DNA from 4 places in the Pantoea dispersa genome. Region 1 is predicted to be linked to each of the others. Evidence: predicted binding sites of a transcription regulator. Region 1 holds the regulator's gene; each other region holds the start of a gene.
The links. Region 1 encodes CRP, which controls carbon source genes, mostly activating them, when cyclic AMP is high. Its sites were predicted from a motif close to ATGTGANNNNNNTCACAT; they were not measured.
Positions count from the first base shown of each region.

Region 2: msrB (peptide-methionine (R)-S-oxide reductase MsrB) is a predicted target of CRP. The motif match lies at 2,781-2,798, and genes of this name have one in related genera.
Region 3: epd (erythrose-4-phosphate dehydrogenase) is a predicted target of CRP. The motif match lies at 2,220-2,237, and genes of this name have one in related genera.
Region 4: idnD (L-idonate 5-dehydrogenase) is a predicted target of CRP. The motif match lies at 5,187-5,204, and genes of this name have one in related genera.

Region 1 is NZ_CP082346.1:292,460-299,815, reverse strand. It holds gene K7H94_RS01335 (LysE family translocator) at 1-405, opposite strand, end outside; gene K7H94_RS01330 (hydrolase) at 466-1,482, shown strand; gene K7H94_RS01325 (YheU family protein) at 1,485-1,703, shown strand; gene K7H94_RS01320 (phosphoribulokinase) at 1,765-2,634, shown strand; gene K7H94_RS01315 (OsmC family protein) at 2,705-3,109, opposite strand; gene crp (cAMP-activated global transcriptional regulator CRP) at 3,414-4,046, shown strand; gene K7H94_RS01305 (YccS/YhfK family putative transporter) at 4,105-6,180, shown strand; gene argD (bifunctional acetylornithine/succinyldiaminopimelate transaminase) at 6,177-7,356, opposite strand, start outside.
Region 2 is NZ_CP082346.1:1,869,526-1,876,881, reverse strand. It holds gene sppA (signal peptide peptidase SppA) at 1-212, shown strand, start outside; gene ansA (asparaginase) at 298-1,311, shown strand; gene pncA (bifunctional nicotinamidase/pyrazinamidase) at 1,328-1,936, shown strand; gene K7H94_RS08640 (YeaC family protein) at 1,972-2,253, opposite strand; gene msrB (peptide-methionine (R)-S-oxide reductase MsrB) at 2,256-2,666, opposite strand; gene gapA (glyceraldehyde-3-phosphate dehydrogenase) at 3,005-4,003, shown strand; gene K7H94_RS08625 (D-hexose-6-phosphate mutarotase) at 4,078-4,953, shown strand; gene K7H94_RS08620 (aldo/keto reductase) at 4,978-5,826, opposite strand; gene K7H94_RS08615 (MipA/OmpV family protein) at 5,910-6,659, opposite strand; gene yeaG (protein kinase YeaG) at 7,069-7,356, shown strand, end outside.
Region 3 is NZ_CP082346.1:820,058-827,413, forward strand. It holds gene tkt (transketolase) at 37-2,028, shown strand; gene epd (erythrose-4-phosphate dehydrogenase) at 2,427-3,446, shown strand; gene pgk (phosphoglycerate kinase) at 3,498-4,661, shown strand; gene fbaA (class II fructose-bisphosphate aldolase) at 4,766-5,845, shown strand; gene mscS (small-conductance mechanosensitive channel MscS) at 6,034-6,909, shown strand; gene argO (arginine exporter ArgO) at 7,039-7,356, shown strand, end outside.
Region 4 is NZ_CP082346.1:474,856-482,211, forward strand. It holds gene K7H94_RS02305 (response regulator transcription factor) at 1-121, opposite strand, end outside; gene K7H94_RS02310 (ATP-binding protein) at 221-3,892, opposite strand; gene K7H94_RS02315 (response regulator) at 4,393-5,094, shown strand; gene idnD (L-idonate 5-dehydrogenase) at 5,264-6,295, shown strand; gene idnO (gluconate 5-dehydrogenase) at 6,305-7,069, shown strand; gene K7H94_RS02330 (gluconate:H+ symporter) at 7,149-7,356, shown strand, end outside.

The sequences.
Region 1 (7,356 bases):
GCTAAAGCTGGCGACCGCACCCAGCGCCATCAGCCAGGCTTTCGGGTTGATCAGTTGCAGTAACCCGCCCTGCCAGAAAGGCATCTGCTTCACGCTGGCATCGTCGGTTTCCAGCGTTTCATATTCGGCGGTGGCAATTTTCCACGCCAGCCACAGCAGGTAGAGGCTACCGGCCACTTTCAGTACCAGATGCAGTGAGGGATAGAGCAGAATCAGGCTGCCGATGCCAAACGCCACCATCAGCAACATCACCTGCATGCCAATCATGATACCAATCAGCAGTGGAAAGGTGCGCAGGAAGCCAAAATTAGCACCTGAGGCGGTAAGTAACATATTATTGGGCCCTGGCGTGATGGCCGCGACCCAGAGAAAGCCCAGCATTGATAAAAAAAGACTCAGTTCCATGTATATTCGGGTGCTCCTCACCCAGAAAAGCGAACAACCCATCGAAGCTATCAGCGAGTTATGCATCAGACAAGTACTATCCCAGGCTATTTTGATCGCCCGAGCGGCGAGCGCTTTACCCCGCTGCGCGGCTTCGGCAATGCGCATCTGCAAACGCTGCTGCCGCGCCTGCTGCGCCGGCGCGTCACGCTGCGCCCGCACTGGCAGCGCCTCGATCTGCCGGACGGCGACTTCGTCGATCTGGCGTGGAGCGAAGATCCGGCACAGGCACGTCACAAGCCGCGCATGGTGCTGTTCCACGGGCTGGAAGGCAGTTTCCGCAGCCCGTATGCCCATGGGCTGATGCAGGCGTGTCAGGCGCGCGGCTGGCTGGCGGTGATCATGCACTTCCGCGGCTGCAGCGGCGAGCCTAACCGTCTGCAGCGCATCTATCACTCCGGTGAAACTGAAGATGCGACCTATTTTCTGCACTGGCTGCAGCGCGAATGGGGCACGGTGCCAACGGCGGCGGTCGGCGTTTCGCTCGGCGGCAATATGCTGGCCTGTCTGCTGGGGCTGCAGGGCACGTCGGCCCCGCTGGATGCCGCGGTCGCCATCTCCGCGCCGCTGGCGCTGGAGCCGTGCAGCCAGAAGCTGGACGTGGGCTTTTCACGCTTTTATCAGCACTACCTGCTGACCCAGCTGAAGAAAAACGCCACGCGCAAACTGCGCGCCTGGCCGGGCACGCTGCCGGTCGATCTGACGCAGCTGCGCGCCTTCCGCCGGCTGCGTGAGTTTGATGATGCGATTACCGCCCGCGCCCACGGTTTTATTGATGCGCGCGACTATTATCAGCGCGCCAGCGCCATGCCATTGCTGACCGGCGTGCGCAAGCCGCTGCTGATCATCCATGCTAAAGATGATCCCTTTATGACCGATGCGGTGATCCCGCAGCCGCAGCAGTTGTCTGCCACAATTGAGTATCAGCTGACGCAGCAAGGCGGTCACGTCGGCTTCGTGAGCGGCAGCCTGCTGCGACCCAAAATGTGGCTGGAGCAGCGCGTGCCGGACTGGCTCTCAACTTATCTGGATATGTAATTGTGATTATTCCCTGGCAAGAACTCGACCCGACAACGCTGGAAAACCTGATAGAAAGTTTTGTGCTGCGTGAAGGCACCGATTATGGCGAGCAGGAGCGCAGCCTGACGCAGAAAGTGGCCGACGTGCGCCGCCAGCTCAAGCAGGGCGAGGTGGTACTGGTGTGGTCAGAATTGCATGAATCGGTCAATATTATGCCGCGGCGTGAATTTCGCGGCTAATGCGTCAGGCGGCAATTCGTGGTAACAATGCTCATCGCCGGACTTCACAGGGAGCGCTGTTATGTCAGCCAGGCATCCAGTCATAGCCGTTACCGGTTCCAGCGGCGCCGGAACCACCACCACCAGTCTCGCCTTCCGTAAAATTTTCCAGCAGCTGGATCTGCACGCGGCGGAAGTAGAAGGCGACAGTTTCCATCGCTATACCCGTCCGGAAATGGACATGGCGATTCGTAAGGCGCGCGACCTCGGGCGTCACATCAGCTACTTTGGCCCGGAAGCCAACGACTTCGGCCTACTGGAGCAGACTTTCCGCGACTATGGTCAGAGCGGACTCGGCCAGTCGCGCAAATATCTGCACACCTACGATGAAGCGGTGCCGTGGAATCAGGTGCCAGGCACGTTTACACCGTGGCAGCCGCTGCCGGAAAACACCGATGTGCTGTTCTATGAAGGCCTGCACGGCGGCGTGGTGACGCAGCAGCATAACGTGGCGGAACATGTCGATCTGCTGGTTGGCGTGGTACCGATTGTTAATCTGGAGTGGATTCAGAAACTGGTGCGCGACACCAGCGAGCGCGGCCATTCGCGCGAAGCGGTGATGGATTCGGTGGTGCGTTCGATGGAAGACTACATCAACTACATCACGCCGCAGTTTTCCCGCACGCACCTCAACTTCCAGCGCGTGCCGACCGTGGATACCTCGAACCCGTTTGCCGCGCGTGAGATCCCGTCGCTGGATGAGAGCTTTGTGGTGATCCATTTTCGCGGCCTGGAGGGCATCGCTTTTCCTTATTTACTGGCGATGATCCAGGGCTCGTTTATTTCCCACATGAATACGCTGGTGGTGCCGGGCGGCAAGATGGGACTGGCGATGGAGTTAATCATGACGCCGCTGGTGCAGCGGTTGATTGAAGGAAAACGCATTGAATAGCGCAGGCTAACGCGCCAGTTTCGCCGGGAGGTAATGAGATCGGGAGCGCAGGGCCGCGCTCCCGGCTGGATTACAGTTCGACGACTTCGTAGCTGTGCGTTATCTCGACGCCCTTGCCCAGCATGATCGCGACCGAGCAGTACTTCTCCGCGGACAGATCCACCGCGCGCGCCACCGCTTTATCGCTCAGCGCTTTGCCGCTGACAATAAAATGCAGATTGATATGCGTAAAAATGCGTGGCGCTTCTTCGCGGCGTTCTGAGGTCAGTTTGACTTCACAATCGGCGACATCGTTGCGCCCCTTTTGCAGAATCGACACCACGTCAATCGCGCTGCAGCCGCCCGCAGCCATCAACACCATCTCCATCGGGCTGGGCGCTTTATCACCGGAATTGCCGTCCATTAATACCTGATGACCGGATGAGGATTCTCCGAGAAAGGTCAGCCCTTCCACCCATTTCACTCGTGCCTGCATTATTCTTTCTCCTGAAGCGGCGGTTTTGCCGCCAGAGTACGCTTTCACCTGACAAACAGCAATGCAGACGCATCCCCCACCTGCTGAAGCGAGACAACAGGAGACAGGTTGCAAAAGCTATGCTACAAACAGTGCTGAAAATATTTTCGTCACGAAAGACGAAAGCGGGACGAATCAAAAGCATCGCTTACGAATCCACCCCCGAATAACTGTCCCTCACGGGAAACGCTGGACGATTTCACCGCCTGACAGGGAAAACTGCCCCCTGTATTTTGGGCACGATTACAACAGAGGATAATAGCGAATGGTTCTCGGCAAACCGCAAACAGACCCTACACTCGAATGGTTCCTGTCCCATTGCCATATTCACAAATATCCATCCAAAAGCACCCTCATCCATCAGGGTGAGAAAGCGGAAACGCTGTACTACATCGTGAAAGGTTCCGTCGCGGTACTGATTAAAGATGAAGAAGGCAAAGAGATGATTCTCTCCTACCTCAATCAGGGGGATTTCATCGGTGAGCTCGGCCTGTTTGAAGAGGGCCAGGAGCGTAGCGCCTGGGTACGTGCGAAAACCGCCTGCGAAGTGGCTGAAATTTCCTACAAAAAATTCCGTCAGCTGATTCAGGTCAATCCGGATATTTTAATGCGCCTGTCGGCGCAGATGGCGCGTCGCCTGCAGGTAACATCTGAAAAAGTCGGCAACCTTGCCTTCCTCGATGTGACCGGCCGTATCGCGCAAACGCTGCTCAACCTGGCGAAACAGCCTGATGCCATGACCCACCCGGACGGTATGCAGATTAAAATCACCCGTCAGGAGATTGGTCAGATCGTGGGCTGCTCACGCGAAACCGTGGGTCGTATCCTGAAAATGCTGGAAGATCAGAACCTGATCTCCGCACACGGCAAAACCATCGTCGTTTACGGCACCCGCTGATTTCTTCTCACCCACGGCGTGATGGCAACATCGCGCCGTTTCTGTTTACGATGAGCTGATGTGGCGTCGAATCATCTATCATCCGGAAGTTAACTATGCGCTGCGGCAAACGCTGGTGCTGTGCCTGCCTGTGGCGCTCGGCTGGCTGTTTGGCGATCTGCAAAAAGGGCTGCTGTTCTCCCTGGTGCCGGCCTGCTGCAACATCGCCGGTCTGGATACGCCACACAAGCGGTTCTTCAAACGGCTGATTGTCGGCGGCGCACTGTTCGCCAGCGGCAGTTTTCTGATTCAGTACCTCACGGCTTACGCTGTGCCGCTGCCGCTGATTCTGCTGGTGTTACCGCTGCTGGTGGGCGTGACCGGTGAAATCAGCCCGCTGCATGGCCGTTTGCTGCCCGGCACGCTGATCGCCGCCATCTTTACCTTAAGCCTCGTCGGCCGTATGCCTATGTGGGTCCCGCCGCTGCTGTATATCGGCGGGACGCTGTGGTACGGGCTGTTTAACTGGTTCTGGTTCTGGCTGTGGAAAGAGCAGCCGATGCGCGAGACCCTTAGCCTGCTGTACCGCGAGCTGGCCGATTACTGCGACGCCAAATACACCCTGCTGACGCAGCTGACCGATCCGGAAAAAGCGCTGCCGCCGCTACTGGCGCGCCAGCAGAAAGCGGTCGATCTGATCACCACCTGCTACCAGCAAATGCATATGCTGTCCGCCAGCCGTGATAACAGTCATAAACGCCTGACGCGCGCCTTTCAGGTTGCGCTCGATCTGCAGGAGCACATCTCGGTCAGCCTGCACCAGCCGGAAGAGGTGCAAAAGCTGGTGGAGCAGAGCCACGCCGAGGCGGTGATCCGCTGGAACGCGAAAATCATTTCGGCACGGCTGCGCGTGCTGGCCGATGCCATTCTCTATCACCAGCTGCCGGAACGCTTCCACATGGAGAAGCCGCTCGGCGCGCTGGAGAAAATTGCCCGGCAGCACCCGGATAATCCGGTCGGTAATTTCTGCCTCTACCATTTCAGCCGCATTGCGCGCGTGCTGCGCACGCAGAAGCCGCTGTATACCCGCGACCTGATGGCCGATCGCCAGCGCCGCCTGCCGCTGTTGCCGGCGCTGCGCAGCTACCTGTCGCTAAAATCTGCCGCGCTGCGGACGGCGGCGCGCTTCGCCGTGATGCTGATGTTCGGCAGCGCGCTGGCGCTGTTCTTCAATATTCCCAAGCCCTACTGGATTCTGATGACCATCATGTTTGTCAGCCAGAACGGCTACAGCGCCACGCGCGTGCGCATTCAGCACCGCGCGCTCGGCACCTTCGCCGGCTTGCTGATCGCCGCGGCGTCGCTGCGCTTTGCTGTTCCGGAGTCGATTGCCCTGCTGACCATGCTGGTCATCACGCTCGCCAGCTATCTGATCACGCGTAAATATTATGGCTGGTCGATGATTGGCTTTACCGTAACGGCGGTGTATTCGCTGCAGCTGCTGTCGCTGAACGGCGCGCAGTTTCTGCTGCCGCGCATGATGGATACGCTGATGGGCTGCCTGATTGCCTTCGCCGGCATGATCTGGCTATGGCCGCAATGGCAGAGCGGGCTGCTGCGCAATAACGCGCACGACGCGCTGGAAGCGTATCAGGAGGCGCTGCGCCTGCTGCTCGGTCCGGAGCAGGCGCCGGAGAAGCTGGCGTATCAGCGCGTCAAGGTTAACCAGGCGCACAACGCGCTGTTTAACTCGCTCAACCAGGCGTCCACCGAGCCGGGCTTTAACTTCCAGTATCTGAAAGATATGCGCCTGTGGGTGACTCACAGCCAGTTTATCGTCGAGCACATCAACGCCATGACCATTCTGGCGCGCGAGCACACCATGCTGACGCCAAAGCTGGCGGAGCGCTATTTGCAGTCCTGTGAAATCGCGCTGCAGCGCTGTCAGCAGCGGCTGGCTTACGACGGGCCGGGCAACGACAGCAATATTCTGGAAGCGCCGGAGAATCTGAATGAGGGGCCGGTGACGATTGTCGAACAGCATGTGAAGCGCATTCTGCAGCACCTCAATGTGATGCACACCATTTCTTCACTGGCGTGGAGCCAGCGCCCGCATCACGGCCGCTGGCTCAGCGTGCTGAAGCCGAAAGGTTAGTTCAGGACTTTCGCGATCGCCCGGGCGAAGCGCGCCATGCCTTCTGCGATATCGGTTGGCTCAATCACCAGCGACGGCACAAAGCGAATCACATCGCTGCCGGCGGTCAGTACCATCAGACCTTCAGCGGCGGAAGCGTTGAGGATATCGCGCGCTTTGCTGGCGTGCTGCGCGTTGAGTACGGCACCCAGCAGCAGCCCTTTGCCCCGAATTTCACTGAAGATATCGAACTGCTGATTGATCTTCTGCAGCGCCGAGACAAACTGCTCACGACGCGCGTCGACACCATTCAGTACCTCGGGCGTATTGATGATATCCAGCGCGGTTTCGGCAATCGCACAGGCCAGCGGGTTGCCGCCGTAGGTGGTGCCGTGCACGCCCGGCGCCATCACCGAGGCGATTTCATGAGTGGTCAGCATCGCGCTCACCGGGAAACCGCCGCCCAGCGCTTTAGCGGTGGTGATGATATCTGGCTTGATACCATAGTGTTCGTAAGCAAACAGCTTACCGCTGCGGCCCATGCCGCTCTGCACTTCATCCAGCACCAGCAGCGCGTTGTGCTGATCGCACAGCGCACGCAATCCCTGCATGAATTCCGGCGTTGCCGGCATCACGCCGCCTTCCCCCTGAATCGGCTCCACCACAATCGCGCAGGTGTGGTCGTCAATTACCGCCTTCACCGCGGCCAGATCGTTAAACGGCACATGGACGATATCCGCCGGCTTCGGGCCAAAGCCATCGGAGTATTTTGGCTGACCGCCCACCGAGACGGTGAACAGCGTGCGGCCGTGGAAGGCGTTGTGGAAAGCGATAATTTTGCTTTTGAACGGGCTGTGCTTTTTGCAGGCGTAGTAGCGCGCCAGTTTGAACGCCGCTTCGTTCGCTTCGGCACCGGAGTTACCGAAGAATACCCGCTCGGCGAAGGTCGCCGCGATCAGTTTACTGGCGAGGCGCAGCGCCGGCTCATTGGTGAACACGTTACTGGTGTGCCACAGGGTTTCGCCCTGGCTTTTCAGCGTTTCCACCAGCGCCGGATGACAATGGCCAAGCGCAGTGACCGCGATACCACCGGAGAAGTCGATATACTCTTTGCCCTGCTGATCCCATACGCGGCTGCCTTTGCCTTTGACCGGCACAAACTGCGCAGGTGCATAAACAGGCAAAATAACGTTATCG
Region 2 (7,356 bases), 1.6 Mb from region 1:
GGTATCAGGACGATCCGGGGATGATCGACCTGCTGCTTAACCAGATGAATGCGTCGGCGCAGGCCGTGCTGCCGGCCGCGCTGAAAGTGTGGCTGCCGGCACCGGTCAGCGAAGTGATGGGCGCGCTGCAGGCGCAGCCGGGCCTGATGAATAATCTCAACGATCCGCAAAACCGTTACGCGTTCTGCCTGACCTGCGGCAACGTACGCTAATCTTTACAGCCCGGCCGCTGGTCGGGCTGCTTTTCCCCGCTAATCCCCTTATACTGCGCGTTTTACGGCAAGTCTGAGTCCATTCATGCAAAAGAAAAATATCTATGTAGCCTACACGGGCGGGACCATCGGTATGCAACGCTCCGCGCAGGGTTACATTCCGGTCTCTGGCCATCTGCAGCAGCAGCTGGCGATGATGCCAGAGTTTCACCGTCCGGAAATGCCGGATTTTACCATCCACGAATACCACCCGCTGATTGACTCCTCGGATATGACGCCGCAGGACTGGCAGTCAATCGCTGACGACATCCAGCTGAACTACGATCGCTATGACGGTTTCGTCATTCTGCATGGCACCGATACCATGGCGTTCACCGCGTCGGCGCTGTCGTTCATGCTGGAGAACCTGGCCAAGCCGGTGATCGTCACCGGGTCGCAGATCCCGCTGGCCGAGCTGCGCTCAGACGGTCAGCAGAACCTGCTGAACTCGCTGTATGTCGCGGCCAACTATCCGATTAATGAAGTGGCGTTGTTCTTCAACAACACGCTGTTCCGCGGTAACCGCACCACCAAAGCCCACGCCGACGGTTTTAATGCGTTTGCCTCACCGAACCTGTCGCCGCTGCTGGAAGCGGGCATCCATATTCGCCGTCTTAATACGCCGCCGGCACCGCGCGGCAGCGGTGAGCTGATCGTCCATCCGATCACGCCTCAGCCGATTGGCGTGGTGACCATCTATCCAGGCATCTCTGCCGACGTGGTGCGCAATTTCCTGCGTCAGCCGGTCAAAGCGCTGATTCTGCGATCTTACGGTGTGGGCAACGCGCCACAAAACGCCGAGTTTCTTGCCGAACTGCAGCAGGCCAGCGAGCGCGGCATTGTGGTGGTGAACCTGACGCAGTGCATGTCCGGCAAGGTCAACATGGGCGGTTACGCCACCGGCAACGCACTGGAACACGCCGGCGTGATCAGTGGTTTTGATCTCACCGTCGAGGCCACCCTGACTAAACTGCACTTTTTGTTAAGCCAGAACCTCACCAGCGCTGAAATTCGTGCCAAAATGCAGCAGAATTTACGTGGCGAACTGACCGAAGACTGATACGGAGCAAAATCCCATGAAGCGGGCATTGATAATCATCGATATTCAGAACGATTTTTGCCCCGGCGGCCCGATGGCCGTGCGTGAAGGTGACCAGACGGTTGCCGTTGCTAATCGCTATGCACGCGAATTCCGCGCGCGCGGTGAATGCGTGGTGGCGTTGCAGGACTGGCATCCTGCCAATCACGGCAGCTTTGCCTCGGTCTCTGGCGAGCCGGTGTATACCCTCGGTGAACTGAATGGTCTGGCACAGATATGGTGGCCGGATCACGGCGTGCAGCACTCACACGGCGCGGATTTCCATCCGGATCTCGATCGCAGCCTGATTGATGCGGTGTTCCATAAAGGCGGCGATGTGGATGTGGATAGCTACAGCGCCTTTTTCGATAACGGGCACCGCCGCAAAACCGAGCTCGACAGCTGGCTGCGCGAGCGCGGCATTACTCACCTGGTGATGCTCGGCCTGGCGACCGATTATTGCGTGAAGTACAGCGTGCTGGATGCGCTGGAACTGGGATATCACGTTGAGGTGGTGCAGGAAGGCTGCCGTGGCGTCAATCTCAATCCGGACGACAGCGAGATCGCGATCGCGCAGATGCAGGCGCAGGGTGCGGTCATTATCTGAAAATCAGGGCTGGAACTCTCCAGCCCTGCAGCCGGTTAATGCAGGTTGATGCGCGTCACGTCGGACTCGATTCCCCACTCTTCCTTCAGCTGTTTTTTCGACTTCATCACCATCTCGCCGCCTTTACCGATGGTCATGTGCTGCGGTTCGTCGTTGTGCCGCGCCTGCCACAGCATCACCAGCTGCAGGCAGTTTTCTTTCTGATCCTGCGTCAGCGCCACGCCGTCTGGCCACTTGCCGGTTTCCACCGCAGTGGCGAGGCGCTCGTAGACTTCCGGCGTCATCGCCGCCAGCATTGCTTCCAGTTCCTGCTTCATGCTCAGCCCTCGTGCTGATTGCCCTGCTCGTCGGTAAAGTTCAGCGACGCTGAGTTGACACAATAGCGCTCACCGGTTGGCTGCGGGCCATCCGGGAAGACGTGGCCCAGATGGGCGTCGCAGTTACCGCAGCGGATTTCGACGCGGTGCATACCGTGCGAGTCATCTTCCAGATAGCGGATAGCTTCATCGTTATACGGCTGGTAAAAGCTCGGCCAGCCGCAGCCGGAGTCATACTTGGTTTCGGAGAGAAACAGCGGTGCGTTGCAGACCAGGCAGTGATAGATGCCCTCCTGCTTGTTGTGCAACAGCGCGCCGGTGAAAGGCGGTTCGGTTCCACGATGCTGAGTGACGTAGCGCTGCATTTCCGACAGCTGGGCAATTTTTGCCTCGGGTGCGGTGTCTTTAGCCATTTTGAGTTCCGGAGTGTCATTCTGTAAAAATCGTCTAGTATTCTAACAAACGAACAACATCTTCCGGGTCTTTTTTCGTGCGGATGCTTTTGCCCCGACCAGCACTGCGCAATTTTGTGATGACGATCACTCTTTGCAACAGTCATCCCTTTTTAGTCTGCATTCGGCGTAAGATAGGTGCGCAATAAGGGCGCTGCGCAAGCGTTTGCGCACCCAATTATTCCTGGCGCTGGAATTGACCTGTCGCAACAATTGACACGATTCCGCTTGACGCCTGGTAAGGTTTTTGTAATTTTACAGCCAACCTTTTATTCACTAACAAATAGCTGGTGGAATATATGACTATCAAAGTAGGTATCAACGGTTTTGGCCGTATCGGTCGCATCGTTTTCCGTGCTGCTCAGCAGCGTTCTGACATCGAAATCGTCGCGATCAACGACCTGCTCGACGCCGATTACATGGCTTACATGCTGAAGTATGACTCTACACACGGTCGTTTCGACGGCACCGTAGAAGTGAAAGATGGCGCGCTGATCGTTAACGGTAAAAAAATCCGTGTTACCGCTGAGAAAGACCCGGCTAACCTGAAATGGGACGAAGTGGGCGTTGACGTTGTTGCTGAAGCAACCGGTATCTTCCTGACCGACGAAACCGCACGTAAACACATCACTGCCGGCGCGAAGAAAGTGGTTCTGACTGGCCCGTCTAAAGATGACACCCCAATGTTCGTTCGTGGTGCCAACTTCGACAAATATGCCGGCCAGGACATCGTGTCTAACGCTTCCTGCACCACCAACTGCCTGGCACCGCTGGCTAAAGTAATCAACGACAAGTTCGGTATCGTTGAAGGTCTGATGACCACTGTTCACGCCACCACCGCCACCCAGAAAACCGTTGATGGCCCGTCTCACAAAGACTGGCGCGGCGGCCGCGGTGCAGCGCAGAACATCATCCCATCTTCTACTGGCGCAGCGAAAGCAGTAGGCAAAGTTCTGCCAGAGCTGAACGGTAAACTGACCGGTATGGCGTTCCGCGTACCAACGCCAAACGTGTCTGTGGTTGACCTGACCGTTCGTCTGGAAAAACCAGCGTCTTATAAAGACATCTGTGCAGCCATCAAAGCCGCTGCTGAAGGTGACATGAAAGACGTGCTGGGCTACATCGAAGACGACGTGGTTTCTACCGACTTCAACGGCGAAACGCTGACTTCCGTGTTCGACGCGAAAGCCGGTATCGCTCTGAACGACAACTTTGTGAAACTGGTTTCCTGGTACGATAACGAAACCGGTTACTCCAACAAGGTTCTGGATCTGATTGCACTGGTTGCTGCTAAGTAAGCTAACCAGCTAAACAGACAAGGGGTGACTTCGGTCGCCCCTTTTTTTTCGATTGGATGAGAGAAGGTCTGACAATGCACAATTCGCTCTTTAACTTGCCCGTGGTGACGCAGATCACCCCTTACCTGTCGCAGCGTCAGATGGGTGAATTGCCGATTCTGGTGATCAGCCATCCGAAAGTACGCGCCGCCATTGCCCTGCAGGGTGCGCACCTGCTGGCATGGCAGCCGGCCGGTCAGCAGCCCGCCATCTGGCTCAGCGACAAGACGCCGTTCATCAGCGGCAAAGCCATTCGCGGCGGCGTGCCGGTCTGCTGGCCGTGGTTTGGTCCGGCAGGTGAACCTGCGCATGGCTTTGCCCGTAATCAGCCGTGGACGCTGACGGCGCATGATGAGAACGAAGATGCGGTAATGTTGACGTTCACGCTGGAAAGTAATGCACAAACGAAAAAACTGTGGCCGCACGATTTCACACTGCTGGCGCGCTTCCGCATTGCTGAACACTGTGAGATTGAGCTGGAAGCCTGGGGCGATTATGAAGCCACTGCCGCGCTGCACAGCTATTTTCAGGTGGCGGACATTGCGCAGGTTGAAGTCAGCGGGCTCGGCAACAGCTACATCGATAAGGTGCAGGACAATGCCATCGGCAGCGCAGCGGACGGTAAACAAACCTATCCCGATCGGGTTGATCGCATTCATACCGCAGCGGAAGACTGCAGCGTGATTCACGATCGCGCCGGTAAACGACAGATTGAAGTCTACCACCATTATCAAAGTGACGTTGTCACCTGGAATCCTGGCCCGGAACTATCCTGCAGCATGGCCGATATGCCTAATGATGGTTATAAAACCATGGTGTGCGTGGAGACGGCGCGGATTAACAAGCCGATGAAAAGTGCCGGAGAAACCCCTGCCCGCCTTGGCGTCACGCTGAGAATCCGCAATAAGTAATGCTGAACGGCGCGTGCGCGCCGTTTACACCACATCCAGCGCCAGTTTGTGCTGCGGCGGCGGAAAAGCGCGATCCAGCAGCGCCAGCTCATCGCTGGTCAGGGTGATATTCAGGGCCGCCGCATTCTCCTGCACGTGCGCCACGCTGCCCGCCTTGGGAATGGCCATTACGCCCGGCTGGCGAATCACCCAGCTAAGCAGCAACTGAGCGATGCTGATGCCCTTCTGTTGTGCAATCTGCTGCAGAGTCGCATCGTCAAACAGCGCCTGACGCAGCCGTCCGGCCTGCGCCAGCGGACAGTAAGCCATGACGGGCGTATGGTGCTGCTGACAGAGCGGCAGTAAATCGAATTCAATACCGCGTGAAGCCAGATGGTACAGCACCTGATTAGTCGCGCAGCCCATACCACCGGCTTCACTCCACAGCTCCTGCAGATCGTCGCTATCAAAATTGGAGACGCCCCAGTGGCGAATTTTGCCCTGCTGCTGCAGCGTTTGCATGGCGCGCACGGTCTCTTCCAGCGGTACATTACCGCGCCAGTGCAACAGATAAAGATCGAGATAGTCCGTCTGCAGACGGCGCAGACTGCGCTCACAGGCGTCAATCGCATCGACCTCACCGGCGTTCCACGGGTAAACTTTTGATACCAGCCAGGCTTGATCGCGCCGTCCGCGCAGCGCTGCGCCGACCACCTCTTCCGCGCCGCCTTCGGCATACATCTCAGCGGTATCGATCAGTTTCAGTCCGGCGTCCAGTCCAGCCTGCAGCGCAGCGATTTCCTGCGCCCGCTGTGCCGGATTTTCGCCCATATACCAGGTGCCCTGGCCGATAGCCGGTAACGGCGTATCGTCGTTAAACTGAATCGTCTTCATCTCACCTCCTGTTGCGCCATTACGGGGCGCAATATTGGTGCAAGGTAACAAAAACGCCTCATTATGAGGCGTTCGTGCGGTCATCAGAAGCTGTAGCTGACGCCGGTCCACAGCGTAAACTGACCGTCTTTATCTACCATCGGACTGTCTTTGATTTCACTGGCGAAGCGGGTGTAACGGCCTGACAGGCTGGCGTTCCAGCTCTCGCTGATCTGGTAGCTGGCGTTCATCTCGACGTAAGGCGACCAGCTGTCGTCCGGGTGATAGCGATCGATGCCGGTACGCGCGCTTTCGTGGCCGGAAACGCCGTAGTAATAGCGGTTTTGGTTGGCACTGTTCCACATTGCGCCAATGCCCGGCGTCAGGCTGAACGCGCCGAAATCAAAGCGGTACAGGTAGGTCAGGTCCCAAATCATGCCGTTGCTGTTATTCAGCACATCGCCCAGCAGCGCGGTACGCACAATCCCCCAGTCAGCAACGTGACGATAAGTCGCGCCGGCCATCAGCGTCATGCGACGCTTGTCCAGCCCTTTCATATCGCCCAGATCGTTATCTTTCGGGTCATACTGCTGCGGCGAGCCCAGCAGCGTTAACGACAGCTGATTCTGCGGGTCTTTCCACAGGTAATAACCGCCCTGCAGGCTGCGGAACCAAAAGTTTTCCCCCTCATAATTGATGACCGGGATCGGCAGATAACGGTCCTGGCCGCCGCGGTACGGCGACTGGGCATAAATAACCGAAGCCCCAAGTGACAAGGGTTCAGCGTAAGTGCTGAACGCCGCAAAATAGCAAGGACACATCAGAGCAAGCGCTTTAAGTTTGAAATGGTTCACAATTTATTCATTCCATTAATATAACAATCACACGCAGAGTCTAACCAAATTTTGCCACTGGTTTAACTTTTAATGTTGATTTCCTTTTTATCCTGTCAGAAGCGTCTGAGACGCAGCGCACCTGTTGCCGCAAGGGCGTGACGGCCTTAGCGCTTATGAGACTTTGTTATTGATATATCGCTAAATAAGGAGAAAAGACGGAGCAATTTTTCTGATTGCCTTCTACAGTAAAAGTAAGACGAGAATTTTTTGTACGAGCAGAGTAACCATAAGAATTGTGAATCCCGATAAAAAATCGTCAGGTTGGCATAAGGGTTGCTGTACTCAATAAAGAATATCTTCCGGGAGCTGCAAGAGCATCTTATTACGCTCCTTTACCTGTGCTAAAAACGAAAGGACGGGCATCGCTATGAATATATTCGATCACTATCGTCAGCGTTATGAAGCTGCCAAGGACGAAGAGTTCACACTGCAGGAATTCCTCACCATCTGTAAGCAGGATCGCAGTGCATACGCCAACGCGGCAGAACGACTATTGATGGCCATCGGTGAGCCTGTGATGGTCGATACTGCCCAGGAGCCTCGCCTTTCCCGTATCTTCTCGAACCGCGTCATCGGACGCTACCCGGCCTTTGAAGAGTTTTACGGTATGGAGGAAGCGATTGAGCAGATCGTCTCCTACCTGAAACACGCCGCG
Region 3 (7,356 bases), 530 kb from region 1:
AGCGTGGCGGAGCATTAATCCGACCTGGAGTAGAAGATGCCCTCTCGTAAAGAGCTTGCCAACGCCATTCGCGCGTTAAGTATGGATGCAGTACAGAAAGCGAAATCGGGACATCCGGGTGCCCCAATGGGCATGGCCGATATCGCTGAAGTGCTGTGGCGTGATTTCCTGAACCACAATCCAACTAACCCGCTGTGGGCAGATCGCGACCGTTTCGTGCTGTCCAACGGCCACGGCTCGATGCTGATTTACAGCCTGCTGCACCTCACCGGCTATGACCTGCCGATGAGCGAGCTGCAGAACTTCCGTCAGCTGCACTCTAAAACCCCAGGTCACCCGGAATACGGCTACACCGCAGGCGTAGAAACCACCACCGGCCCACTGGGTCAGGGCATCGCGAACGCCGTGGGCTTCGCCATTGCTGAGCGCACGCTGGCGGCGCAGTTCAACCGTCCGGGCCATGACATCGTAGACCATCACACTTACGTGTTCATGGGCGACGGCTGCATGATGGAAGGCATCTCACACGAAGTGTGCTCCATCGCCGGTACCCTGAAGCTCGGCAAGCTGGTAGCGTTCTATGACGACAACGGCATCTCTATCGACGGTCACGTGGATGGCTGGTTCACCGACGACACCGCCAAACGCTTCGAAGCCTACGGCTGGCACGTGGTGCGTGGCGTGGACGGTCATGACGCCGACGCGATCAAGAAAGCGGTGGAAGAAGCCAAAGCGGTCACCGACAAGCCATCGTTGCTGATGTGCAAAACCATCATCGGTTTCGGTTCCCCGAACAAAGCCGGTACGCACGATTCGCACGGTGCCCCGCTGGGTGACGACGAAATCGCGCTGACCCGTAAACAGCTGGGCTGGAACTACGCGCCATTTGAAATTCCTTCTGAAATCTACGCACAGTGGGATGCCAAAGAAGCCGGCCAGGCGAAAGAGAAAGCCTGGGACGAGAAGTTTGCTGCTTACGCCGCTGCGCATCCGGAACTGGCCACAGAGTTCAAACGCCGCGTGAACAATGAGCTGCCAGCCAACTGGCAGGCGGAATCGCAGAAGTTCATCGAGCAGCTGCAGGCTAATCCGGCAAAAATCGCCAGCCGTAAAGCGTCGCAGAATGCCATCGAAGCTTTCGGTAAGCTGCTGCCAGAATATCTGGGCGGCTCGGCTGACCTGGCGCCAAGCAACCTGACCATGTGGTCTGGCTCGAAGCCGATCAATGAAGATGCCGCAGGCAACTACATTCATTACGGCGTGCGTGAGTTTGGTATGACTGCCATCGCCAACGGTATTGCGCTGCACGGTGGCTTCCTGCCGTACACCGCAACTTTCCTGATGTTCGTCGAGTACGCGCGTAACGCGGCACGTATGGCGGCGCTGATGAAAATCCGTCAGGTGATGGTTTATACCCACGACTCTATCGGTCTGGGTGAAGATGGCCCGACGCACCAGCCGGTTGAGCAGATGGCCAGCCTGCGCACCACCCCGAACATGAGCCTGTGGCGTCCGTGTGACCAGGTGGAATCTGCGGTGGCGTGGAAATACGCTATCGAGCGCGTTGACGGCCCATCAGCCCTGATCTTCTCGCGTCAGAACCTGGCGCAGCAGGATCGTAGCGCTGAGCAGCTGGCTAACGTGGCGCGCGGTGGTTACGTGCTGAAAGATTGCGACGGCACGCCGGAGCTGATTCTGATCGCGACCGGTTCTGAAGTTGAGCTGGCGGTTGGCGCTTACGAGCAGCTGAGCGCGGAAGGTCGTAAGGTGCGCGTGGTGTCCATGCCGTCTACCGATGCGTTTGATAAGCAGGATGCGGCTTATCGTGAGTCGGTGCTGCCGAAAGCAGTTGGCGCACGCGTTGCTATCGAAGCCGGTATTGCGGATTACTGGTTCAAATACACCGGCCTGCACGGTGCCATCGTTGGCATGACCACCTTCGGTGAGTCAGCGCCAGCTGAGAAGCTGTTCGAAGAGTTCGGCTTCACTGTGGCCAACGTGGTGAAAACCGCGAAATCGATTCTGTAATTTCGCGTATTCCGTCGCGCCGCTGCGCGTTGTAGCGGCGCGATTCATCGCGCATTTCTGTTGCCATCCTCATGCTTAACCACGCGCAATAAATTGCGCCGCGACACCGATGTGCAGACCGACGGTCCTGTTATCGCCTGAACCTGAAACGGTTCAATTATTCCTGCAGTAATAATTGTCATTGCCTGAATTTGTGACGCAGATCGAATAATCAGCAGCACAGTTGATCGCAATCATTCCTGTTATTCCTTCCATGCTTTATTCTCGCTGAACCGTTTCAGTTGCAGCCGTGTGCTCTCCGTCAGCAACCGTAACCGGGCAAGAATTCCCTGTACAAAACGCAGCGAAACGCTCAAGGTATTTGGCACGTTTTTTCAGGTGTGGCTGCAGGAAGTGAGATGACCATTCGTATCGCAATAAATGGTTTTGGTCGTATCGGGCGCAACGTGTTGCGTGCGCTGTATGAAACCGGTCGCCGGGCGGAAATCACCGTAGTGGCGATTAACGAACTGGCGGAAGCAGCTGGCATGGCGCATCTGCTGAAGTACGACACCAGCCACGGCCGCTTTGCCTTTGACGTACGCCAGGAGCGCGAGCAGCTGTGGGTTGGTGACGATACCATCCGTATCCTGCATCAGGCGGAGATTGCCGCGTTGCCGTGGCGCGAGCTGAATGTCGATATCGTGCTGGACTGCACCGGCGTGTACGGCAGCCGCGACGATGGTGAAGCGCATCTGCAGGCTGGCGCGAAGAAAGTGTTGTTCTCGCATCCCGGCGGCAACGATTTGGATGCCACCGTAGTGTTCGGCGTTAACGAACAGGCTCTTAAACAAACTGACCGCATTGTCTCCAACGCATCCTGCACCACCAACTGCATTATTCCGGTGATCAAGCTGCTGGATGACGCCTTTGGCATTGAGTCGGGCACCGTGACCACCATTCACTCGGCGATGCACGATCAGCAGGTGATTGACGCGTATCACAGCGACCTGCGCCGTACCCGTGCCGCCAGTCAGTCGATCATTCCGGTCGATACGCGTCTTGCCGCTGGCATTACCCGTATTTTTCCGAAATTTAACGATCGCTTCGAGGCTATCGCGGTGCGCGTGCCGACAATCAACGTGACCGCCATTGATCTGAGCGTTTCGGTGCGCCAGGCGGTGAAGGCGTGTGAGGTCAACGCGTTGCTGCAAAACGCGTCAGAGGGGGCATTTCGTGGTATAGTTGACTATACGGAATTACCGTTAGTCTCAGTAGATTTTAACCACGATCCGCACAGTGCCATAGTGGACGGCACGCAAACGCGGGTCAGCGGTCACCACCTGATCAAAACCCTGGTCTGGTGTGACAACGAATGGGGCTTTGCTAACCGCATGATTGACACCACGTTAGCAATGGCCGCAAGCGGTTTCAGGTAAGACGCGGACTGCGTCTGGCAAAACTTATGAGAATCAACGAGAGGGTTCACCATGTCTGTAATTAAGATGACCGATCTGGATCTTGCTGGTAAACGCGTTCTGATCCGTGCCGATCTCAACGTACCAGTGAAAGAGGGGAAAGTGACGTCAGATGCACGTATTCGTGCTTCTCTGCCTACCATCGAAGCGGCGTTGAAACAGGGCGCGAAAGTGATGGTTACCTCTCACCTGGGGCGCCCGACCGAAGGTGAATACAACGAAGAGTTCTCCCTCCTGCCGGTTGTTAACTACCTGAAAGAAAAACTGAACGGCACTAACGTGACCCTGGCGAAAGACTACCTCGACGGCGTTGAAGTGGGCGCGGGTGAACTGGTGGTGCTGGAAAACGTTCGCTTCAACAAAGGCGAGAAAAAAGACGACGAAACCCTGTCGAAGAAATATGCCGCGCTGTGTGACGTGTTCGTCATGGATGCATTCGGCACCGCGCACCGCGCGCAGGCGTCCACTCACGGCGTGGGCAAATTCGCCCCTATCGCCTGTGCCGGCCCGCTGCTGTCTGCCGAACTGGAAGCGCTGGGCAAAGTGATGAGCAATCCACAGCGTCCACTGGTCGCCGTGGTAGGTGGTTCTAAAGTGTCGACCAAATTCGACGTGCTGCAGTCGCTGGTGAAAATCGCTGACACCGTGATTGTCGGTGGCGGTATCGCTAACACCTTCGTGGCGATCGACAACAACGTTGGCAAATCGCTGTACGAGCCAGACTTCGTTGAGGCCGCTAAAGGCCTGCGCGACCAGTACGGCATTCCGGTACCGACCGATTCACGCGTCGGCACGGAATTCTCCGAAACTGCCCCGGCAACCGTGAAAAAGGTTTCCGAAGTAGCGGATAACGAAGAAATTATGGACTTCGGTGACGAAACCGCACAGAACATGGCGAAACTGCTGAAAGACGCAAAAACCATTCTGTGGAACGGTCCGGTTGGCGTGTTTGAGTTCCCGAACTTCCGTAAGGGCACCGAAATCGTTGCCAACGCTATCGCAGACAGCGACGCGTTCTCTGTTGCCGGCGGCGGTGATACCCTGGCGGCTATCGACCTGTTCGGTATCGAGGACAAAATCTCCTACATCTCTACCGGTGGCGGTGCGTTCCTCGAGTTCGTGGAAGGCAAAAAACTGCCGGCAGTAGCCATGCTGGAAGAGCGCGCGAAGCAGTAATTTTTGGGGGCAGCGCTTCGGCGCTGTCTGAAGGCTTGCCCGCTGTGGGCGAACAGATCGCATTCCCATTGGGGAGTGGACGATAAACGAAACAGGACACAACCATGTCTAAAATTTTTGATTTCGTAAAACCCGGCGTTGTCACTGGTGATGACGTTCAGAAAATCTTCAAAGTAGCGAAAGAAAACAAATTCGCTCTGCCAGCCGTTAACTGCGTCGGCACGGATTCCATCAACGCGGTACTGGAAGCTGCGGCTAAAGTTAAAGCGCCGGTCATCGTTCAGTTCTCCAACGGTGGTGCTGCCTTCATCGCCGGTAAAGGTTTCAAAACCGACAAACCACAGGGCGCTGCGATTTTCGGCGCAATCGCTGGTGCACACCATGTGCATCTGATGGCTGAACAGTACGGCGTGCCAGTAATCCTGCACACCGACCACTGTGCGAAGAAACTGCTGCCGTGGATCGACGGCCTGCTGGATGCTGGCGAAGAGCACTTCAAAAAAACCGGTAAGCCTCTGTTCTCTTCACACATGATCGACCTGTCTGAAGAGTCACTGGAAGAGAACATCGAGATTTCTTCTAAATATCTGGCGCGCATGGCGAAACTGGATATGACGCTGGAAATCGAACTGGGCTGCACCGGTGGTGAAGAAGATGGCGTGGACAACAGCCACATGGACGCTTCTGCACTGTACACTCAGCCAGAAGACGTAGATTACGCTTACACCGAGCTGAGCAAAATCAGCCCGCGTTTCACCATCGCTGCGTCCTTCGGTAACGTGCACGGCGTGTACAAGCCAGGCAACGTGAAACTGACACCAACCATTCTGCGTGATTCGCAGAAATACGTTTCAGAGAAACACGGCCTGCCGCACAACGCGCTGGACTTCGTGTTCCACGGCGGTTCTGGTTCTTCTGCTGCAGAAATCGAAGAGTCTATCAGCTACGGCGTGATCAAGATGAACATCGATACCGATACCCAGTGGGCAACCTGGGACGGCATCCTGCAGTACTACAAAACCAACGAAGCGTACCTGCAGGGTCAGCTTGGCAACCCGAACGGTGCTGACAGCCCGAACAAAAAATACTACGACCCACGCGTCTGGCTGCGTGCGGCACAATCTTCCATGGTTGTGCGCTTAGAGCAGGCTTTCAAAGAGCTGAACGCTGTCGACGTACTGTAATTTTTGCTTACCGTACAAAAAAGGCCCGAAAGGGCCTTTTTTTATGCGTCCCGTCTGGAAATCCCGGTTTATACAGCACATTTTTGGCGCTTCGCCCCATTATTGTTTACCCTTGTACTCGGGAGTGTCGGATTGAATCTGGCAGTTTTTGTACTTTCCTGCGGGAAACTCAACAACAGGGCTAACAAATGGAAGATCTTAACGTCGTTGACGGCATTAACAATGCAGGGGGCTGGCTGGTGCGCAACCAGGCGCTGATCCTCAGCTATGCGGTGAACATCGTGGCGGCTATCGCCATCATTATTGTCGGGATGATTATCGCGCGCGTGGTATCGAACGGCGTCAATCGCCTGCTGGTCGCGCGTCATATTGATGCCACCGTGGCTGATTTCCTCTCGGCGCTGGTGCGCTACGGTATCATTGCCTTCACGATTATTGCCGCGCTGGGCCGTGTCGGCGTGCAGACTGCCTCGGTGATCGCCGTGCTCGGTGCTGCCGGTCTGGCCGTCGGTCTGGCACTGCAGGGGTCGCTCTCCAACCTGGCGGCAGGCGTACTGCTGGTGACCTTCCGTCCATTCCGCACCGGTGAGTTCGTCGATCTCGGTGGCGTGATGGGGACCGTACAGAATGTACAGATCTTCTCGACCACGCTGAAAACCGCTGACGGCAAAATCGTGGTGGTGCCAAACGGCAAAATCATCGCCGGCAACATCGTCAACTTTTCGCGCGAACCTATCCGCCGCAACGAGTTCATTATTGGCGTCGCCTACGATGCGGATGTCGATCAGGTGATCGATCTGCTGCGTGAAGTGGTGGAAGCGGACGAGCGCGTGCTGAAAGATCTGGGTATCCAGATTGGCCTGAACGAACTGGCGGCTTCGTCGCTGAACTTTGTGGTGCGCTGCTGGAGCAAAAGCGGTGATCTGCAAAACGTCTACTGGGATCTGATGAAGAACTTTAAGCGCACCCTGGATGCGCACGGTATCGGTATTCCTTATCCGCAGATGGACGTGCACCTGCATCAGGTGCAGAGCGAGGCGCAGCAGCCTGCGCGCAGCGAGTAAGTTATCAGGGCACCGGCGGGTGCCCTTGTTTTATCAGTTCCGCTAATGACCGATTAATTCTTTCCGTTTCCGCTAATATCCGCGCCTCACTATACTGCACAGCAACACCACTTTTTCAGGAACTCTTCTGTGTTATCTGTTTACTTACAAGGGCTTGCCCTTGGTGCTGCGCTGATCCTGCCGTTAGGCCCGCAGAACGCCTTCGTATTGAACCAGGGCATTAAGCGCCACTACCATTTGATGACCGCATCGTTGTGCACACTGAGCGATATTGCGCTGATCTGCGGTGGAATATTTGGCGGCAGCGCGCTGTTGCAGCAGTCACCGGTTCTGCTGATGCTGATCACCTGGGCTGGCGTGGCGTTTCTGCTGTGGTACGGCTGGGGCGCGCTGCGCAGTGCCTGGCAGGGCGATGTCACGCTGGCGTCAGAGGCGGCGCTGAAGCAG
Region 4 (7,356 bases), 180 kb from region 1:
TACCATCATTAATTGTGTTTGCTGTAGTGACACAATTAAAGCCATTCATTAATAATAAAGCCTGCACCCCAGCCGCAACAAGGCGATGCTCATCAACGATGAGAATTTTTGCATTAAACATAGATCTCCCTTTTACGACACCGATATGATGGCGCTGGCGGACATTATGTCTGGCGGCTTATCCCGGCGAACCGAGAAATGTCTTGATAAGATTATGTTTTTATAAAACCTGCTGATTTTTCAGCCGATATTGTTCAAAGATAATTAATGTTTCATTGACGGTGTTTATCTCGCACGCGATGGCGGCAATCAGCTGCGCGACATCGTGTCCTTCCTGCTGGTGTTTCTCCAGCTTGCGCCCCAGCTCCATTAGCGCGCTGGCATTGAGAATGCTGGCACCGCCTTTCAGCTTATGGCCAAGCTGTGACAGCGCGTGAGCATCAGTGGTTTGCTGCAGCGCCGCCAGCAATTCATCGTGGCTGGTGCGAATACTTTCCAGCAGGGTGATGCAGCTGGCGGGATCGCGCTCAGCCAGCTGCATCAGCAGCGGCGCAAAAGTCGGAACCGCCGCAGGTGCCGGCAGCGCGGCAGCGGCGGTGTCAGCAGCAGGTTGCCCGGTCACGGCTGCCTCGCTGTCAGGCGCGTTTGGCGTGCGGCGCGGACAGTGGGTGATTTGTGCCAGCAGCGTATCCAGATTCAGCGGCTTAAACAGACAGTCGTTCATGCCAGCCTGCAGGCAGCGCTGCATGATGTGCTGCTCGGCGGAGGCGGTCAGGCCGTATAGCGTGATCGGCGGCAGATGATGGTGGCGTTCATGCTGGCGCAGCGCCTGGGCAAATTCAAACCCGTTCATGCCGGGCATATTGCAGTCGGTAATGATCAGGTCAAAGCGCAGCGGATCCTGCTGCCACAGCTTCAGCGCTTCGACGGCGCTTTCGCTCACCACCACCTGATGGCCCGCCAGCTCCAGCTGTTTGCCCAGCAGCAGACGATTGGGCGCATGATCATCAATCACCAGCACTGACAGTTTATCGGTGACCAGCGGCTGTGACAGATGCGGTTGGGTTTGATCGCGCGGTTCGCCGGCCGGCGCGCGGAAGTAGAAGGAGAACACCGATCCTTCACCTGGCGTACTCTCCACAATCAGTTCGCCATCCAGCAGCTCTGCCTGATTGCGGCAGATGCTCAGGCCAAGACCGGTGCCAATCTGCTGCTGCTGACGTTCACCGACCTGGACAAACGGCTCAAAGATCGCCTGCTGCTGCTCTTCGGTCATGCCGCAGCCGTCATCACTCACTTCTATGACGAACTCACAACCTTCTTCTTCCTGGCCAATCCCCTGCATCAGCACCACGGTTACGCTGCCGCGATCGGTAAATTTAATGGCGTTACTCAACAGGTTAGACAGGATCTGGTTGATCATCAGCGGATCGGTTTGTACCCAGTAGGCCGCGATGTCCATTTCTACGCGCAGATCGATCCCTTTGCTTTCGGCCTTGTTGCGGAACAGCGTCACCGCCTGATCGATCACATCCGGCAGATAGACGGTTTCCGGCGTGGGTTGATACTGGCCAGATTCGATCTTTGACAGATCGAGGATATCGCCGATCAGCGACAGCAGCGCGCGCGCCGAGCTGTAGGCGACGCGAATATTTTCGGACAGCGTCTCACACGGCTGCGAGCGGGTTTCCAGCTCCAGCAGACCAATGATGGCGTGCAGCGGCGTGCGGATCTCATGACTCATGCTGGCGAGAAACTCACTTTTGGAGCGGTTGGCTTTGTCTGCGGTGTCCTTGGCCAGCTGCAGCTCCTGCAGCAGCGCGTTACGCTCGGTAACATCGACCCAGCCGCCGATCACCCCGGCAACTTCCCCCAGCCGATCGCGAAACGGCAGCGTCCAGTGGTACAGATGGAAGGCCTGCTGGCCAAACATCAGCTGGACGTCGCGCATTACCGCTTCACCATCCAGCAGCGTCTGCTGGTAACCATCTTCGATAGTGTGAATGCTGGCGTTATTGGTGTTGAACACGTCCGACAGTCGTTTGCCAATTACCTCGTCGCGTTTGATGTGCAAAAAGCGCAGATAGGCATTATTACAATCCACCAGCCGCGTTTGCTTATCGCGAATGTACATCGCCACCGGCGAGTCATTAAACAGCGTGTGGGTAAAATTGAGCTGATTTTTCAGCGCATTCTCAGCCTGCATACGCTGCTGAATCACTTTGCGCAGATGGTGGTTCCACAGCAGGATCAGCAGAATCAATCCCAGCGATACCGAAACAATCAGCAGAATCGTTTGCTTATAGTTCTGCCACGAGCCGCTGAGAAACGGCGGTTCCGCCTGACGCCACTGCGCCATCAGCTTAAACAGGGTTTCCGGTGGGATGGCCAGCAGCGCTTTATCGAGAATACTGATCAGCGTCTCATTGCCGGGCTCAACGCGCATCACAAAGCGCGCGGGATCGGCGCCCAGTGTACCCTCGACGATCAGCCCGCTGCCAAAATGGTTGCGCAGATGGTAGTCGGCAAAAATTTTCGGCACGATCACCGCATCGACCTTGCGCGCCAGCAGCTGGCGCAGCGCATCCAGCGGACGATCGGTATCGCTGACCGACAGGTGCGGATAGTGCTCCTGCAGCCAGCTTTTCATTAGCGAATTTTTTAGCATCAGCGCCGAACCAAACGGAAAGGTGTCGCGCGCCATAATGTTTCCCGGCTGCTGATTGCGAATGATCACCCAATGCGATACCAGCCACGGACGCGTAATCAGAGCCGGTTGTGCTTCGAACTGTGGCTCCAGAATTTCCAGCGGAAACAGCTTTGGCAAAGGACGTCCGCCGGGGTGTTCATGACTGGCGTGCGCTACAAAATTCAGGCCGGTCTGGCTGGTGATCAGCTCCAGCACGTCCGGCGCCATACCGCGAAACTGTTCTGCTGGCGTCCGGCTGCTGAGCGGTGCCTGCGCCAGCGGCAAGGTGGTCTCGATGTGAATGTTGTTTTGTAGCCACTGCTCTTCGTCGGCGGTCAGCGCCAGCGGATTACGTTGCAGTACATGATGGGGATCGAGTTGCCAGCGTTTGGCAATCTGCATGCGGATAGACAGCGGAATCTGCGGCAGCGCCTGGTTGATGGCGTCGGCCAGCGCAGGATACAGCGGACTGATGCCGAAACCGACGTTGAGCGGAATCGTATGCTCATCGGCCAGAATAGTGAGCGCGTTGGCAAACAGATAGCGGTTGAGGTGCGTCAGCGTCGCCGCATTTCCCCAGACGCGCGCCGTCTGACCATAAACGGTGGCGGCGACGGCATCATAGTAGCCCGGGAAACGCACCAGCTGCGCGTTTTCGTATGTCTCTTCCAGGTACTGGCGCTGCAGCGGCGTGCCTGACCAGGCGATTTGCTCGGGCATGCCGTTATTGAGAAAAAGGTCGCTGTCGGTCTTTAGTCCCATCTCGCTGTAATCCAGCATCCACGGGGCGCTGGCCAGCAGCGGCTGCGACTGTGACGACGGCTGGGCGACGTAAATCGCCAGCATATGCATTTCGCCTTGCACCACCGCCTGCTGCGCGGCGCTATGACTGGGGAAGTGATAAAGCTCAATGCTGGTCTCCAGCATGCTTTGAATCAGCGACAGGTAGTCGGCGCTCAGGCCTTCGAAGCGGCGCGTATCGGTATCCATATATATTGGTGGCTGTGCTTTACCGGCCACCGCGACTTTAATTACTTTATTTCGAAAGGCAGACGAGATGGGCTCCGCCAGCTGCAGCGCGGGCTGGGCGGTATCGTAACGCGCTAAAAGCTGCAATGGTTTGACCTGCGCCTGCAGCGCGCCGCCAAAAAAAATAAACAGGACCACGCCCGCCAGACGGATGAAATTAACAGGATTAAACACCGTGCGTTCCTGAAGAAAATAAAGTCATTAATGCTGATAAGGGAAAAGGAGTATAAAGAGATTTATCCCGCCTGCCTGATCTAATGACGCATTAAGGATATTTTGCGACCATTCTCGAATGTTTAACTTATTATTAACATTCGTGGTTTTTTTTAGATATTGCTTTTGCTTTGATTTCAAATATTTCAACGGTTTATCCATAAAATGACCTTTCAAGACAATTCTTATGTGGTCCTTTCACAGAGTTACGTCAGAATTTTCGCAGTTTTTCCGGGGCCGCTCACCGCTGCTGTCCATTCATCCGGTAAAACTACCTTTTAATTAGCGGTAATAAGTTAAACGCGTAAGCAAAATTCTAATTTTTGTTAACCTGGTGACGTTTGGTTTAAACCGTTGCAGGCGATTTTCCCGGCAGCGGTCAGCGCATACTTTCAGGTCATTTTCACTGGTGTGGTTATCAGTACTGGACAAAATTGAGACTGTAATAAAGGAATAAAAGAATGGTATATGCACATAATAAACAGGTGCGTGTCGCTGTCCTTGATGATCACCAGATGGTTCGTACCGTTTTCGAGTTATGCCTGAAACACGAACCCGATATTCATCTGGTCGGGACCTGGTCTTCAAGTAATGAACTGTTTAGTCAGCTGCGCAGCACCACGGTGGATGTGCTGGTGCTGGATTTTTTGCTGGGCGAGCGGGAACTGGATGGCCTGGCCCTGGTGAAACAGCTGCGAAATCACTATCCGCAGCAAAAGATATTGATCTCATCGTCCATGGAGAGTCCGGCGATTGTCAAAATGGTGCTGAGCGCCGGCGTTAAGGGCTTTATTGGAAAAAGCCACAATATGCAGGAGATCGTCCAGGCGATTCGCCAGGTGGCGCAGGGGCGGCTATTCCTGTCGCAGGAAGTGGCGTACGAGGTGGAAAACCTCTACGTGATGAATGAAGACGCCATCAACGAAAACCTCGATCTCTCCAGCAAAGGCAATATGTACGAGAAGGTGAAAACCCTCAGTCCGCGCGAAGTAGAAGTGGTGCGCTGTTTTCTGGATGGGCTCAGCGTGTCGCAAATTGCCGTGAAGTTTAAACGCAGCCGCAAAACCGTGAGCGGACAAAAGCAGTCGGCGCTGAAAAAGCTCGGCCTGCGCTCGGATTCGGAATTGTTCAAATACAGCCACGACCTGATGTCGGGCAGCTAATCCTTCTTTAAGGCGGTCAGGAATGGCCGCCGTCTGCTTTTCCGCCTCTCTGCATCACGTTCCCGGTAACAGCCGTTTTGTAACATCGCGTTGAGTGATGTTCGTCACAGTTTCGCCGGCCGTATCCGGCTGTGATAGCCCCCATTGCTACAGCACTGAAGGGGCTACAATGAACATTGAAACGCAATCCTGCGTCATTACCGGTAAAAAACAGGTCAGCGTCGCACAGCAGCAGGTGCAGTGGGACGGCACCGGCACGCTGGTACGCATCACGCGCGGCGGCATCTGCGGGTCCGATCTGCACTACTATCAGGAAGGTAAAGTCGGCAGCTTTGAAGTGAAGATGCCGATGATCCTCGGCCATGAAGTGATCGGCTACGTGGTGGAGAGCGACGATCCGCAGCTCCAGCCCAATCAAAAAGTGGCGGTCAATCCCTCAAAGCCGTGCGGCAGTTGTAAATACTGTCTGCGCGAGCAGCAAAATCATTGCACTTCAATGCGCTTTTTCGGCAGCGCCATGTATCTGCCACACGTGGATGGCGGCTTCACGCAATACAAAGTGGTCGATAGCGCGCAGTGTGTGCCGTTTCCGCAGGAGGCCGATGACAGCGTAATGGTGTTTGCTGAACCGCTGGCCGTGTGCATCCACGCCACGCAGCAGGCGGGCGATCTGAGCGGCAAAACCGTGTTCATTTCCGGCGTCGGGCCGATTGGCTGTCTGATTGCCGCCGCTGCCAAAGCCCGCGGAGCTGCGGAGATTATTTGCAGCGATATCAGCGAACGCTCGCTCAGCCTGGCGCAGCAGATGGGCGCGACCGGCGTGATCCACGCGGCTGACGGTGATTTCACGCCCTACCTTGCAGATAAAGGCTTCTTTGATGTCGCTTTCGAGGCTTCCGGCCATCCGTCTTCGCTGCAGCGCTGTCTCGACGTGGTATGCGCCAAAGGCACGCTGGTACAGGTTGGCATGGGCGGCACCATTCCGGATTTCCCGCTGATGACGCTGATCGCCAAAGAGATCAATCTGGTCGGTTCTTTCCGTTTCACCCACGAATTCAACACGGCGGTTGACTGGCTGGCACGCGGCGTGGTCAATCCGCTGCCGCTGTTCAGCGGGGAGTATGACTTACAGGATATCGACGCGGCGCTGCAGTTTGCCGGTGATAAAACCCGGGCGGCGAAAGTCCAGTTAACGTTTTAAGGAGTCAGTATGAGTCAGCTATTTTCCCTGGCGGGCAAGCGTGTGTTGCTCACCGGTTCGGCGCGCGGCATCGGTTTTCTGCTGGCGCGCGGTCTGGCGGAGGCGGGCGCGGAAGTGATCATCAACGCCACCACCGGGGACGGCGCAGAGCAGGGCGCGGCGAAACTGCGCGAGCTGGGTTATCACGCGCGGGCGAAGGCCTTTGACGTCACGCAGTCGGCGCAGGTTCAGCAGGCGGTCGAGGAGATTGAAAGTCAGTGGGGCGCGATTGATATCCTGGTGAACAATGCCGGCATTCAGCGCCGCCGGCCGTTTCTCGAGTTTCCCGAGCAGGACTGGAACGACGTGATTGCCGTCAACCAGACAGCGGTGTTTCTGGTGTCACAAACCGTGGCGAAAAGAATGGTGCAGCGTCAGCGCGGAAAAATCATCAACATCGGCTCGATGCAGAGCGAACTGGGCCGCGACACCATCACGCCGTATGCCGCCTCCAAGGGCGCCGTCACCATGCTGACGCGCGGCATGTGCGTGGAGCTGGCGCGCCACAATATTCAGGTTAACGCCATTGCACCGGGCTATTTCGTCACTGAGATGACCCAGACGCTGGCTGACGATCCGGCCTTCACCGGCTGGCTGACCAAACGTACGCCGGCCGCACGCTGGGGCAAGCCGGAAGAGCTGATTGGCGCGGCGGTGTTCCTGGCGTCGGGCGCATCTGATTTCGTCAATGGCCATCTGCTGTTTGTTGATGGCGGTATGCGCGTCGCCGTGTAATGCCGTGGCGCGGCTGGCGTAATTGCCGGCGCGCGCCTAAACCTTAAACACCCCTCTGTCTTCCTAAGGATAATAAAAAATGCCAATAACCATAATTGTGCTGGGTGTGATACTGCTGCTGGTTCTGATGATTGTCTTCAAGGTCAATGGCTTCATTGCGTTGGTGTTTGTATCGGCGGTGGTAGGTATCGCCGAAGGCATGACGCCGCTCAATGTGATGGCCTCGATTCAGAAAGGCATTGGTTCCACGCTCGGTGGCCTGGCGATGATCCTCGGCTTTGGTGCCA